2 regions of the Paenibacillus sp. J23TS9 genome follow, and region 2 is predicted to be linked to the other one. Evidence: a T-box and tRNA genes for the amino acid it is inferred to sense, from the RefSeq annotation. Region 2 holds a T-box; the other holds one or more tRNA genes.
What was found. The T-box of region 2 lies ahead of KJS65_RS25745 (valine--tRNA ligase). A T-box ahead of a tRNA ligase gene usually reads a tRNA of that ligase, here a tRNA-Val.
Positions count from the first base shown of each region.

Region 1: it encodes a tRNA-Val, which carries the amino acid that the T-box ahead of KJS65_RS25745 (valine--tRNA ligase) is inferred to sense. The anticodon was not compared.

Region 1 covers NZ_BOSG01000001.1:382,717-390,507, forward strand. The annotation lists gene KJS65_RS01840 (ABC transporter permease) at 1-745, shown strand, start outside; gene KJS65_RS01845 (sensor histidine kinase) at 770-1,672, shown strand; gene KJS65_RS01850 (MATE family efflux transporter) at 1,868-3,220, opposite strand; gene KJS65_RS01855 (TetR/AcrR family transcriptional regulator) at 3,358-4,044, shown strand; tRNA gene KJS65_RS01860 (tRNA-Val) at 4,153-4,225, opposite strand; gene KJS65_RS01865 (hypothetical protein) at 4,425-4,601, shown strand; gene KJS65_RS01870 (GNAT family N-acetyltransferase) at 4,912-5,358, shown strand; gene KJS65_RS01875 (DUF3892 domain-containing protein) at 5,441-5,680, shown strand; gene KJS65_RS01880 (MBL fold metallo-hydrolase) at 5,760-6,497, opposite strand; gene KJS65_RS01885 (hypothetical protein) at 6,606-6,800, shown strand; gene KJS65_RS01890 (stalk domain-containing protein) at 7,008-7,517, shown strand; gene KJS65_RS01895 (DUF1292 domain-containing protein) at 7,616-7,791, shown strand, end outside.
Region 2 covers NZ_BOSG01000005.1:389,720-397,510, reverse strand. The annotation lists gene KJS65_RS25750 (bifunctional folylpolyglutamate synthase/dihydrofolate synthase) at 1-1,095, opposite strand, end outside; gene KJS65_RS25745 (valine--tRNA ligase) at 1,166-3,832, opposite strand; T-box leader at 3,894-4,186, opposite strand; gene KJS65_RS25740 (LysM peptidoglycan-binding domain-containing protein) at 4,386-5,705, opposite strand; gene KJS65_RS25735 (RluA family pseudouridine synthase) at 5,898-6,764, opposite strand; gene hemL (glutamate-1-semialdehyde 2,1-aminomutase) at 6,797-7,791, opposite strand, start outside.

The sequences.
Region 1 (7,791 bases), on a different contig from region 2:
CCAATCGGAATGGTATAAACTGTGCAGGGATCGGTCGTTCCGGGCGATCATCTTGATCATCTCGGCATCTGGTTTGTTTTGGTCCATCTTTCAATATATCGACCACAGAATGGATGGGGAATCTCCGGTTACGGGGATAGAAATGTGGAAAAGTGCGCTTTTGGGTAATTATATGATGATCATTGGGATGTGCGTGCTCGCCGGCTTCTTTATTTCTAGCGAATATACGACTGGTGTGATGAAAAGTATCGCCTCCAGCGGCAATAGTAGAAGAAGGATTATCGCTGCTAAACAACTCGTGTTCGCACTGGGTTCCGTCATTCTTGGCTTGCTGTTTCCCGTAATCAATTGTGTCGTTGCAACGTTGCTGTCCGGTTTCGGAGAGCTGCCCGGTGAATCGACATCACTATATTTCATAAGAACGCTTGGACTGCTTGTTCTTTACGCGGCAGCCTTCGCATCGATCGCCACATTGATTGCAACGCTCATGGCGGAAAGTGGTAAAACGATTGCTTTTACGATGGTGTTCTTCCTGTTCATCGACATGTTCTTTGCTGTAGTGGGCCAATATATTTCATTTGTTGAGACGATATATAGTTATACGGTGTTTAAGCTGCTGTATGATATAGGAAATGTTTCCCTTGATGGCAGCTTGTTGGTTCGCATGGTTGTAATTCCGGTTATTACATTTGTCTGTTTCGGATTGTTGAGTGCATGGGTATATCGGCGAAAAGAAATAAAGTAAACTTGAGAAGCGGGTGAAGGCGGCTTGATCTATATCGTTGCGGCTGTAAGTCTTATAGCTATTACTGCTCTCATCCGCTTGTATATGTTGAAGAAAGAAATGAAACAAATTCATCGTCAGCTGTATGATTACAATCAAGGATTAACTGAAAAGAAAGTCGATCTTCGTTTTTTTGAACGAGATCTTGAGCAACTGGCCATCGAAATCAACAACCTTATGGATTTGGTAGCGGAGGCGAAAGCGCTTAGAAGACGGACGGAGCATGAACTGAAACAGAGTATTTCTCATATTTCTCACGATCTGCGCACGCCATTAACATCCATTCTCGGCTATATTCAGCTCTTGGAATCGGATCAGGTGACTGATGAAGAGAGGCGGGAATATATATCGATCGCTAAAAGTCGTACGAAACGGCTGCAGGTATTGCTGAACGATTTTTTTGAATTATCCGTCATAGAATCGATGGATTACGAGTTAAAAACGGTGAAAGTAAACATGAACGTCCTGGTTCCTGAAATATTACTGGGATTCTACGACAGGTTTAACGAACGCAAAGGGGAAGCCGATATTCAACTTACCGAAGAAAGCATTCTCTTGACTGCAGATGAGTCTGCCATCAAGCGCGTAATCGAGAATTTGATAACCAATGCGATCCATCATTCCGATGGGCCCATCTGGATCAATATGGAAAGGCACGAATCGACGGTTATATTGTCTATCCGAAACGCTGCTAATCACTTGCAACGAAGTGATATGAACAATTTGTTCGATCGATTTTATACAGCCGACCAATCCCGGTCGGGCAAAGGAACAGGCCTCGGATTAGCCATTGCCAAAAGTCTCATGGTCAAAATGAACGGAGAGCTGACCGCAGATTTATCCGAGAATCAAATTGTCATGAAATGCGTATGGAGATTGGATCACTAATACGGTAATTTGTCGATACAAATGCATCGGGATGGATATTCGTCTGTAGTCCCATAAACTGCCCCCTTGAGAGCGAATTGGAGGGAGCAGTTTCTTTTTATATTTAATGACAATACCCTATTCCGTCCATGTACCTAAAAAAAGGCAAGATCGGGGAGTGCCCTTATCCTGCCTTCTTATGTGTCATATATTTTCTTACTGCACTAAACTAGCCAAATCCGGCTGTAATCTGGTTCGCAGAACATACAGCATGATGGCACCGACAAGGAATGAGACGGCATCTGCAATGACGAGCGACCAGACAACCCCGTGGAAGCCGTTCATATGATTGGCGATAAACAATACAGGAATCAGAGTAACTCCTTGAATGATTGACATAATAAATGCGGCCGTTCCTTGCGCTGTTGCCTGGAAGATCCCCGTAAACAAAGTGGTCATTCCGGTAATGAACAAGGATAAGAACGTCACATGCAGAATGTAGCTGCCCATTTCGATTAAATGCGGGTCATTCGTAAATAAACCAATCAAGTGGTCTGAAATCAGGTAGACGATGACGCCGAACACGACGGCTAATGCCACAATCGTTTTGATCGTAAATCCAATGGTATGCTTCATGCGCAATTTATTCGCTGTAAAAGAGAAGGCAATAAGCGGCACGACTCCCTCGCATAACCCCATCAGAATAAACTCAGGAAATTGCAATAAACGTGATGAAATTCCGTAAGCCGCTACGGCCGGGTCCCCATATTCAACAAGAAAATGGTTAAAGATAAGCGACATGGCACCCAAAAAGATACTCATAATAAAAACGGGAACACCGATTTTGAATACATTGCTCAGAATGTCCTTGGTAGCCTTGAACCATTTTACGGATACAGTTAAGAATTGGCTCTTAGTTCCCATATGGAAGGCGTAGAATACACTCGCAACCAAGTTCGAAATGACTGTAGCAGACGCGACGCCGATCACGTCCCAATGGAACACGAAAATGACTAACGCATCGAGAATAATATTGACGATAACACTGAGAATCATACCGATCATTGACGTGATGGCTGCCCCCTCAGAGCGCACGATATTCTCCAGCGTGAAGAATAATACAACGACTGGTGAACCCATAAGCATAACCGTGACATAATCCTTCGTAAATCCGAAGGACTCAGGCGTGGCCCCCAGGCCATGAACGATTGGATCGATCAACGGGAGGCCGACGGCCAGCACGATAAGACCGAGAACTAAGCTGCTGTAAAAGGCGAATGAAGACACATGCTTTACGTCATCATATTTTTTCTCTCCCAGCAAACGGGAGATGAAAGTACCGCTACCCATGCCAATCAAATTGCCCAGCGCCATAATGATCGCGAATAACGGCAAGGTTAGCGCCAATGCGGTTAACATGGCCGTATTGTGGAGCGTACCAAGGAAATAGGCATTCAAGATGGAATAGATGACACTCAATGACGTGCCTAGCATCATCGGTACAGCAAAGTGAGCTACGGCTTTTGCGACCGGTGCCTTTTCAAAGTAATGGAGGTTTTCTGCATCCATGTGGGTCACTACTTTCTTTATTTATTTTGGCGTTAATCTAACGGTGTTAGGTTGTGCCTTACAGTGTTAGATGATATCATGAACCTATGAACCTGTAAAGCATAAACTTACACTGTTAGATAAAAGGGCGGATACCGATGAAAAAACAGCAGCCTCAGATTTCGGAGGATAAGATTTTGGAAGCCTCGTGGGAGCTTCTTGCGGAGGAGGGTATCGAGAAATTCAGCATGAGACGATTGGCCGTCAGGCTAGGGATTCAGGCTCCCTCTCTATACTGGTACTTTAAGAGCAAGCAGAATCTCTACCAGCGTCTGGCCAACCAGATATCGAAAATCATTCTGGAGGAGTACCACTCCGGGGGGGACTGGAAGGAGCAATTGAAGGGGCTTGCGGTAACGGTGCGAAGCGTGCTCGGCCGGTATCCTTGCTCCACGCAGCTCATGATGTCGACGCTGCCCCACGAACCGGACATCATCCGGTTCACCAACCGTATGCTGCTTTGCGTGGAATCGACGCCGCTCGAGCAAGAGCAGAAAATGCAAGTGGTTCTTACGCTTATGAATTATGTCTTCAACTTCGTTCTGGATGATTATGAGCACCAGCGCAATGTTTCTGCGATTCTTAAGGACCAGGGATCGGAAGCGCTTCCGGGTGAGGGGATGATTCGCCTTTTGGATTCCATGAGCGAGACGGATGCGGGACTATTCCGGAGAATGTTCACGAACGGGCTGTTCGTACTGATGGGGACCGACGAGGCGTTCGAGTTCGGCTTGAAGCTGATTCTGTTAGGGATTGAGCAGGTGATAAAGGAGCAGGAGAAGTAGAACGTAAAAAACCGCTCATCCGATTAATGGATGGGCGGTCATAAAACATTGAAAAAACATAATTTGAACAAAGAAAAAAGCCCTTGATAATCAAGGACTTTTTCTGTATGATCTGCAGTGGGCTCGAACCACTGACCCCTACCCTGTCAAGATAGTGCTCTCCCAGCTGAGCTAGCAGATCAAATAGGGCAATTAAGGATATTTAATATCTTATCAGCGAGCAGAATGGGTGTCAATTGTTTTTTTACTTTAGGACGAATACATAACAGCATGACTAGAGAAAATGGCAAGGAATAGACCTGTTTTCAGTTAATAGAGTGTTAAAAACAGGTAAAAGCGTTAAAAATATCAGATATACCGACTTAAAGGAGTGGCATGATATGCCCAAAAAATTGTGGTTTGGAGTCCTGGGCTGCTGTCTGTTCGCCATGCTGGCAGGCTGTTCAGGAAATCAGTCCAAAGCAAACAGTGGTTCAAGTTCCCCGGTCATGAAAGATGTCTACGACCAGTCGGTCTCGGGTGACGTTTACTCCAAAGGACAAATCTCACCCCCTTAATTTCAAAACATCTTTCATAAAAGAAAGAGAGTCAGCGTTTTTGCTGACTCTCTCTTTTATTCTTCATCCCACTTGCGGGAATACCCTTTTTTCGTTACATAAACAAAGGAATAGATCAATGCAGCAGCCATGACTGCACAAATCACAATAGTGGCTCCCATACCCATTTTTGTACATTGACTCCTCTCCGTATTGAATAACATACTGCCTAAACTATACATGAAAATCTTTTTTTTGTATAATAATTCAACCGTGTGTTTACGGAAAAATCAGTCTTATGTATACTGAACGACGAAAGTGAGGGCTCATCATGGCTGCCGAAATCATTAATGTAACGACCAAAGATCAGCTGCAGTTTGGTCTGAATATCCGCAAAAAAGTGTTTGTCGAGGAACAGAAAGTTCCCGTTGACCTCGAAATCGACGAGTATGATGTGATTAGTGAAGATGTGCATCATATCCTTGTACAGAATGAAGATGGTGAATATGTCGCTACAGGGCGTTTGATTTATTACAACAATGAAACAGCCAAAATGCAGCGGATCGCCGTGCTTCAGGACTACCGTAAAGGCGGATATGGACGCATTCTGCTGATGGCGATGGAAAAACGTGCAAGAGAGCTCGGACTGGCTTACTCCATTCTGGATGCTCAGTGCCAGGCAGAGAACTTTTATGCGAAACAGGGCTATGAGACCATTTCAAAAGAGCCGTTCGATGACGCCGGAATTCCACATGTCCGCATGAAAAAAACCTTGTAAGCCGAATAGCGGCATGGATGTCAGGGGATGCTATTAAAAGCCCATATGATGGGTATCTCACCTGACAAAGGAGCGGATTACAATGGGAACTGCAGGCCGTGAGCAATTTATCGCTGTGCAAAAGAACGGTGACGGGGACTTGACCGCCTTCAAAACTTCTTCGGGACGCGTACTTGGTTACGATGAGGCGCTGCAGGAAGTAAAAGCTGGTGCGATTGCCGGTGTCAATGTGTTCAAGGGAAGAGACGGAGGCATGTATATCCGTGGTGACGCGGACGGAGATCCTTCGAATAATTTGGATCAGCTGCCTCGTTTTGAATAGCATCACATCCAAAAGCCGGCAACAAGCATATTCTGCTTGTTGCCGGCTTTTTTGAACATCCAGGCTCAGCGCTTAGTCTTTACAGGGAATAGGAGCGGCCCTGCTCGATAAAGTTCATTTCCGCTGTTTTGCCATGATATTCATCCTTGTTATCTCCATAATGCATTAAATATGTAATCCTTCGGATATCCTCGGGCAATTTCATCAGCTCATCCAGCGTGGTATGAACCTCACCGCGGCCTTCAAGCTGGCAGTCATGGAAAATCATGCTGCAGCTCCGTTTCTCCACGAGATATTTCAGCAGCTCCGGATTGTATATCATATCAGAGCTGTAGAAAATGTGATTATTTAAATACATCGAATAGCTCTTTTTTTCGGGGATATGCTCGGTAGGAATCAGTTCAAGACGGATATGCTCCGATATGGAGTACGGCTCATTGGGTGTCAGCGGGCATACCTCAAATAAATCCTCTAAAGAGGCGATTTCACCCGCCTGATACAATCCGCCCTTCAGGGAGTGCTCCCAGAGGATCGAAGTCAGGGATTCGGCGATATAGAGCTTGATTTTCCGTTGGAAGGTAAATTTCATTTTAAAGGCAAGCTCCTCCAAACCACCCACATGATCCGCATGGATATGGGTGATGAGCACCGCGTCCACGTCGGCAAAGGATTTGTTCAGCTGGTGAAGCGCAAGCGGAGCTGTTACCCCGCAGTCAATCAACAGTGTGAAATCACCGTCCTTCAGCAGGGCGTTGTTGTTAAAATACTTTTTGGCAAAGGCACTGCCGGTTCCAATCATCTGTAGTTCTAAATTCATTAGAAGCACCTCCTGATGTGATGTGTTATTCATTATATACCACGGTTCCACATTGTTATAAATCCCCATACAATGCACCATAGGCTTTTAGGAAATGGGGATGGAGACATGGTCAAGTCTAAGGGTAAGAAACCGTCGCAGGCCAAAAGCGAAAAAGTGCATAAAGGCATGAGATTGGTCACTTCACAGGTATGCGAGGTTTGCAAAACGCCTTGTGCACGAGGAATGGCTTATGCAGCCCGTATGAGAGAGCCGGGGGCCATTGGCAAAGGTGTACCTTGTATTTTAACTAAAGTGAAATAACCTTCGCTCTCTTTAAAAAACCTGCGCGAATTTGAGCAGGTTTTTTACTTTTAAGAAATGAAAAAAAATCCACAATGAATGTAAGGATTGACCGCAACTTGCAAACTCACATTTCGTATATACATACAACAGCATGAAGGAAATGGAGGGGATTTACGGGTGAGAAATTGGAAAAAGATTTTGATATGTGTTTTTGCCTTTTCTCTGATGGGCGGCTCCGTCATGTTCGCGGACTCCGTATCCCAGAAAATCAGAGTTTGGATGAATGGTCAGGAAGTACAGGATGGCGGCTTTGTAATTGACGGCAAAACTTATGTTCCTATCCGGGAATTTAATGGTGTGGTCGATTGGGATGGAGATGCCAATAAAGTGAAGTTCATCAAGCCGAACGTACATATTTTCTTATTTAAAGGCGATACCGTCTTTGGCAATGTCAATAAGGGCAAGCTGAAATTCAATGTATTTTCTCAGGTGGACAGCCTTTCTGAGCATGTTACCGCCGTTAAAGTGGCAATTACGGATCCGTCAGGCAATGTTAAGGATATCCAGTCACAGAACCTCGGTAGCGACCAACAGGATAATTTTTGGTTCCGGACGTATGATTTCACGTATGATTTTAAAATCGCAGGAAAATATAAGGTTGGGTTTTACGTGAAAGCTTCGAAAAATGTTGACTATGAATTGGTATCCGAGAAGGTCATTACAGCCTTGAATTAATGGGTCTAAGCTTGCTGCAAAAGGATAAATTGACCAGGGCTTGGCTACGTGATACGATACGAAGGTATGACTATATAACCTAAAGCGAGGTTTTTGTAATGAGCGATCACAACCACGTGCATGACGAAAATTGCAATCATGATCACGACCATGAGCATGAGGAATTTGTTCTGACTTTGACTGACGAGCAAGGAAACGATGTGGAAATGGTTCTTGTCGAAACATTTGATGTTGGCGAGAGAATGTACGCATTGCTGCTTGAGCGTGAAAATCC
Region 2 (7,791 bases):
ATGCTTCAAATAGGATTCATGATGCTTATTCGACAGCATTCCCATCATCAAAATTAAACGTTCATGCGGATAGTGCCTTTCAATGCTCTTCCGTAAGGATTCCGCACCCTCCGGATTATGGGCTCCATCCAGTACGATGCGGGGCGCAGAGGATACTTCCTCCATCCGCCCTGCCCACACCGTTTCGCGGAATCCTTTTAAAATATCCTCTTCATCCATTACAAAAGCCATGTACTGACGCAAAATCTCCAAAGCCATAAGCGCCCCGGCCGCATTGGCAACCTGGTGCACACCCTTCATGCCGATTTCAACATCATATTCACGAAATGGCCCCTTGAAATGAAAGGTTTGATACGGACCCTGTTCACCCGTATATTCATAGCTGAATTTTTCGCCTGCCAAATACAGCGTTGTCCGGCATTCCTCCGCTTTTGTCCGCAGTACTTCAACAGCTCCCGGCTGATCCACGCAGCTGACCACAGGCACACCCGATTTAATAATGCCCGCTTTTTCGAAAGCAATCTGCTCTACGGTATCGCCGAGTACATCGGTATGGTCCATGCCCACATTGGTAATGACCGAAATCACCGGAAATACAATATTTGTTACATCCAGCCTTCCCCCAAGTCCCGTCTCCCATACGACAATATCCGGCACGCATTCCTCCGCATAATACAAAATCGCGAGAGCCGTCGAAACTTCGAACATGGTTGGCGAACCCAGCTCGGTTGCTGCGATCTCCTCCACAATCGGATACAGGCGATTCGCAAACGCCAAAAGGGTCTCCTCAGGAATATCCTCACCGTTATACTGAAAACGGTTCGTGAATTTGGTGATATAGGGGGACGTGAATGTTCCCACCGAGTAGCCGCTTTGCAAGAGAACCCGAGTTAAATACGCACAGGTAGAGCCTTTGCCGTTCGTTCCCGCAATATGAATGAATTTCAGGCGCCGATGAGGGTTATTAAGCATCTCCATCATCTTTTCAATTCTTGACATACCGGGGCGGATCCCAAAAGGAATCAGCCCGTTAATCCAGTCTACAGCTTCTGTATATGTGTGCAGGTACGCAGAGGCTTCAAATTGATCTCCCATTTACCATTTCACCTTCTGAATTTATTTGTCCAGGATACTGCATGCTCCCCAGTGAATCGTTTTTCTAAAATCAGCCCTTCAGTTCCTCGATCCGTGCAATTACCTTGCTCCGCTTATCAGAGTAATCAGCCATTTTCGCCTTTTCCTCTTCAATGACTTTCGCAGGTGCCTTGGATACAAAGCCCTCATTGCCAAGCTTCTTCTCAACGCGCAGTACTTCATTGTTCAAGTTCTGCAGCTCTTTTTCTAGACGGGCAATTTCCTGATCAATATCGATCAGACCCGCAAGCGGCAGATACAGCTCAGCGCCTGTAACAATCGCGGTCATCGCTTTGTCCGGACTCTCAAGTCCCAGACTTGCCGTAAAACTTGAAGTATTGCAGAAACGCTGCACGTAAATTTCATTGCGAGTTACGATTTGAAGCACCTGATCATCTCCGGCCTTCAGCATAAGCTCAACCTTTTTGCTCATCGGCACGTTTACTTCGGCACGGATATTCCGTACTGCTCGGATGATATCCATCAGCAGTGACATTTCACGCGCAGCTCCTTCATTTTCAAGAGCAGCATCAAATTCGGGCCAAGCAGCCAGTGTAATGGACTCGCCTTGATGCGGCAGATGCTGCCAGATCTCTTCGGAAATGAACGGCATAAACGGATGAATCATGCGCAGCGTACGGTCAAGCACGTAGGCAAGTACTGATTTTGTCGTATTCTTCGCTGTCTCGTCTTCCCCGTACAGGGACAGTTTGGAGAATTCGATATACCAGTCGCAGAGGTCATCCCAGATGAAGTTATACAGCAGGCGGCCAGTCTCACCAAATTCATAGGCATCTATTAGACGCGTGATATCACGGGAAGTTTCGTTCAGGCGATGCAGAATCCAGCGATCAGCCGTACTGAGTTCACCGCTTATGTCAATGTCGTCATAAGTGAAGCCCTCTAGGTTCATCAAGGCAAAACGTGATGCATTCCAGATCTTGTTGGCAAAATTCCGGGCCTGCTCTACGCGCTCCCAGCGAAAGCGAAGATCCTGCCCAGGCGTGCTGCTGGTAGAGATCATATAGCGCATCGCATCCGCGCCGTACTGTTCGATGACTTCCAGCGGATCCACACCGTTGCCAAGCGACTTGGACATCTTCTTGCCTTCCGGATCACGTACCAGACCATGCATCAGTACGTCCTTGAATGGAATCTCACCGGTAAATTCAAGTGCAGTAAAGATCATGCGGGCAACCCAGAAATAGATGATGTCATATCCGGTAACCAGAACGTCTGTCGGATAGTAACGCTTCAGATCCTCCGTCTGGTCCGGCCAGCCAAGGGTCGAGAACGGCCATAGAGCGGAGCTGAACCAGGTGTCCAGAACGTCTTCATCTTGACGAAGATCGGTGCTGCCGCACTTGGAGCATTTTGTTACATCGTCGTGAGCAACATGAATCTCGCCGCAGGCTTCGCAGTACCATGCCGGAATGCGGTGACCCCACCAGAGCTGGCGGGAAATACACCAGTCACGCACGTTTTCGATCCAGTTCAGATAAGTCTTTTCAAAACGGTCCGGTACAAAGTTTACGCCTTTGCCAGATTTCTGCGCCTCTATGGCCGCTTCAGCCAGCGGCTGCATTTTAACGAACCACTGTGTGGACAGGTACGGTTCAACGACAGCGCCCGTACGTTCACTATGTCCAACCTGATGAAGATGGTCATCGATTTTGATCAGGACGCCTTGCTCCTTCAAGTCCTGAACGATTTGCTTACGGCAGTCGCTGCGGTCCATGCCCTGGTATTTGCCAGCCAGTTCATTCATTGTACCCGTTTCATCCATAACCGTAATTTGCGGCAGGTCATGGCGCAGTCCTACCTCGAAATCGTTCGGATCATGGGAAGGTGTAATTTTAACAGCGCCGCTTCCGAATTCCTTATCAACGTACTCATCAGCAATGACCGGAATTTCACGGCCAACAATCGGCAGAACGAGCATTTTTCCGATCATATCCTTATAGCGCTCATCTTTTGGATGAACGGCTACAGCCGAATCCCCAAGCATGGTTTCCGGACGTGTGGTGGCTACCGTAATATGCCCGCTTCCATCCTTCAATGGATAGGAGAGGTGATATAGATGCCCTTGAACCTCTTTATATTCAACTTCAATATCAGAGAGGGCCGTACGAGCAGCCGGATCCCAGTTGATGATACGCTTGCCGCGGTAGATCAGCCCTTTTTCATGAAGCTTTACAAAAACCTCGCGTACGGCTTTGGACAGGCCCTCATCCAGCGTAAACCGTTCTCTGGAGTAATCAAGGGAAAAGCCCATTTTCGACCACTGCTCATGAATGGTTTCAGCGTATTTGTCTTTCCACTCCCATACCTTCTCCAGGAACTTCTCCCGGCCCAGATCATAGCGAGTAACGCCTTCTTCACGAAGCTTTTGCTCCACTTTCGTCTGGGTAGCGATACCGGCATGGTCCGAGCCTGGAAGCCAGAGAGCGTCATAGCCCTGCATCCGTTTGGTGCGGATCAGGATATCCTGCAGCGTAAAGTCGAGCGCATGCCCGATGTGAAGCATACCTGTAACGTTCGGAGGGGGAATGACAATCGTATAAGGCTTCGCGTCTTTGCGCTGCCCAGCCTTGAAAAACTCCCCTTCCATCCAGTATTTATACCATTTTTCTTCGGCTGCCTTCGGATCATAGGTCGTCGGCATTTCTGTCGTAAGTTTGTTGTCCTGCTCTGTCATCATTGCATTCCTCCATCACAAGATCAGCTTTGTGCTAAAAAAACAAAAAAGCCCCTCGTCCTCAAAGGACGAAAGGCTGTTCTTTCGCGGTACCACCTTTGTTTCGCGTATGCCTTATGGAAATACATCTCACCTTAGACATGGCAAACTGCTCTCAAGCATATGCCTTCATGTACGCGACACTTCATGCAGATAACGGCTGCAGCCGGTCTGCTCTAACCCGAGAAATGGGCTCAAACAGACAACTCCCGGGCGACTTCGGTTGAATGCATCCTGCGGAATCTCACAGCGCAGCAAAGCAATTCCACTCTCTGAAGGGCATATCATCCTACTCTTCCCGATCATCGTTCTTGACAAAATATAAGAATATCATAACTTGGTTGTTGACTTAAGTCAACATAGAGCGTGCTGCTATCCTGGCGTCGTTTCACGCTTTAATATTATTAACTTATGTATGAATCTTAAACAAGGGTACCAGGCAATAACACAAAAAAGCGCCCGGCCCTTTCTTCAAGTACCGGACGCCCTTCTTATGATTTTCATCATGTCATTCCTACGGAATGTATAAAATTTGGCCTTCCTCAACCGTTTGCTCGGCCAGCCGGTTATGGAGCAGGATTTCGCGGGCGCTGAGCTGATAGCGGTTAGCAATCGTCTCCAGCGTTTCCTCCCGCTGAACAATGCATAGCCGCACTTTGCGGAATTGATTTTTTTCCGAGCTGCTTCCCAGAAACAGATTCTGCCACTGAATGTCATCGCTGCCGTTCGTTTCCCGTTCCGTTTCTTCACGTTTAGGCTCTTCCAATACAGCCTGCTGCTGCTCCTGCTCTTTCAATGAACGGCTCGAAGCCAGTATTGAGGAAAAACCGATGGATTCCTTGTCAGCCGTTTGTGCATCCTTTTTGCTGCCGAGAGCGATCCGCATTTCCCGCTCATCCGTTGGTTCTTCCTTTGGTACCGATTCCTGCTGGAAGGCACTGAACGGAAATGCCGGCTCGTGAATAGATTCCTGATCAACAGAAGTCAGGTAGATATTCGTCTCTTTATCCTCTTCCGCCGGAATCGCGATATTTTCTGGATGTAACAGTTCCGATTCATCTTCATGCTCAAAATGCCAGACGTTCGAAGATGCCTTATTCCCGCTGCGTTCCGGGGATTCCTTGTCCGTATGTAACGCGGTGGGAGCAGGTTCTTCTTCAGGCTCCGGCGTCTCCTCAGGGGTCCGCTGCTGGAGATGAGTTTCGGCAGCCGTTTCGGCCTGCGGCAGGATTTCGGAGATACCTGATGCTTCAAAGCCTTCAGGGACGGTAAAGCTCTCCGCTGCATATGTCGGCGCTTGGTTATCCGCTGAATACGATGCATCGTTCGTTTCCCTGATCTCCGCCTCATCCGCGCTGCCCTCCTCTTCCTCCAAAAAAGCAGCCAGTACTGCATCCTCAGCAGGATCATCTGAAGCATGTATGACCGTAAATTCATCAGCATTCCATGCAGGTGCCGGGTCGCTCACTGCGGTTTCGATTCCACGTAGGGATAACACACCCGTGATGTTCAAGCTGCGTTTGGACAGGAGATCCACATCAAAATTTTCAATCTCAACGGCAATCTCGTCCAGTGAAGACACGCGATTCGTAGGTACGGTAATTTCCACAGGAATAAAATGCTCAAGACGCTGTGTACCTTCCTCCTCCCCGTCGCCTCTGTACAGCCCGCTCAAAAGCAAGTGGCCACGAAGCGCGACCTGCTCCCCCTGGCTGATGACCTGAATATGGGGCAGCAGCTCGATTTCTTCCAGCTCGGCAATTCCAGATACATCTTCCGATAGATGAATTCGTTCATAAATATCAAAACGCAAACCGTAGGACTGGTCGAACACAGAATTGTCCTCCTTTCGGCATATTTCTAACCATGAGTCTGCTCACGGCATGAGCCCCAAAATGCGTTACTCATTCTATCTATATGCTCCAAATATAAGGGCATTCCAGTTTTGCACCAGTCCGGCAGTTTGCGCCGATATTTTCTGGACATTCTGCGATGTGTTCGCTTCTTTGCCAAGAATCATATGTGCTTATTTTATATTGCTCAGCTTCTTATGCAGCTGCTGCAGATCAATGGGCCAAGGATCGACAATTTCAATTCGTTCTCCAGTGAAAGGATGGGTAAACCCAAGCTGTTCGCCGTGCAGCGCCTGTCTTCCGATCAAGGCCGTACTCCCGCCATAAAGCGAGTCGCCCAGCAGCGGATGCCCCAAATGGCTGAGATGAACACGGATCTGATGTGTACGTCCTGTCTCCAGCTCAAGATGTACGAGAGAGGAATTCTTGAACACCTCACCTGCACGCATGCGCGTGACTGCGTTTTGACCGGATGGAGAGACCCGTCTCCGCTGCTTATGGTGGCGGTCCTTGCCGATTGGCAGATCAATTACTGATAGCTCGGCCGATACTTTGCCCTCCACGAAGGCTACATAGCTCCGCGCAATGCGCTTGTGGCGCATATCCTCATCCAGCTTCAGCTGAGACCACGCATTTTTGGCATACAGAACAGGTCCGGTAGTAAATTGGTCAAGCCTGTGAATATGCCGAACGGCTATTTCCTCGCCCTGCATCTGAAAATACGCTGCAACCGCATGATCGAGTGTCGGTTCTGCCTTGCCTTTGCTGCCATCAGGATGAATATTCATGCCTGCGGGCTTATGCACAACCAGACAGAAATCATCTTCATACAGGATATCAAGCTCATGCCATATAGGTTCAATGCCCGCTGCTTGAACGGGAAAGAGGGCCAGCCGCAGCCGGTCCCCTTTCCATTCTATCGCCTTATTTGCTTGCAGCTGCTTCATGAGCTTTTCCGGCATTCCGAGTGTCTCCAGCAGCCAAGCCGGTGTGGCTTCGTCGCGGTTTGCAGCCCCGCTCAAGCTTTTCTCGGGAATCATCTCCAGCCATTGTCCGCGGCGCGTCCAGGTTCTCACAGGTTTTTCAGGGCGTTGTAGTTGGCTTCAATCGTCGCATCGATATCCTCTATGCTGTGCGCAGCCGATACAAACATCCCCTCGAACTGGGAAGGAGCTACGCTGACGCCCTCTTCTACCAGATTGGCAAAATACTTGGTAAAGCGCTGAAGATCGCTAGCTTTGGCTGTATCATAGTTCACCACAGGTCCTTCCGTGAAGAACGGACAAACCATGGAACCTACACGGTTCAAGGTCACAGGAACGCCCAGCTGCTTGGCATTTTTCTCAAAACCTGACGCAAGGCGCGAAGCGCGCTCCTCGAGCTGCTCATACACCGCGGGTGTCAGCAATTTAAGCGTCGTATATCCGGCAACCATTGCCAGCGGGTTACCACTTAACGTTCCCGCTTGGTAAATCGGTCCGGATGGGGCGATCTGATCCATAATTTCGCGTTTACCGCCATAAGCGCCCACTGGAAGGCCACCGCCGATAACCTTGCCAAGACAAGTCAGATCAGGTGTAATGCCCAACAAGCCCTGCGCACAGTTGATGTTCACACGGAAACCCGTCATCACCTCATCAAAAATCAAAAGGCTGCCATAGCGTGTTGTAATATCACGCAGACCTTGCAGGAAACCCGGAAGCGGAGGCACGACCCCCATATTGCCGGCAATCGGCTCGACAATGACGCAGGCGATCTCCTCGCCAAAACGTTCAAAGGCCACTTTTACGGATTCGAGATCATTATAGGCTACTGTAATCGTGCTCGATGCAACACTTTCTGGTACGCCAGGGCTGTCAGGCAGACCAAGCGTAGCTACACCTGAACCTGCTTTGATCAGCAGGCTGTCGGCATGTCCGTGGTACGAGCCTTCAAATTTCAAAATTTTGCCGCGTCCTGTATACCCGCGTGCGAGACGGATCGCACTCATCGTTGCTTCCGTTCCCGAGTTGACCATCCGCACAACATCAATCGAAGGAACACGTTCACAGACCAGTTTGGCCATTT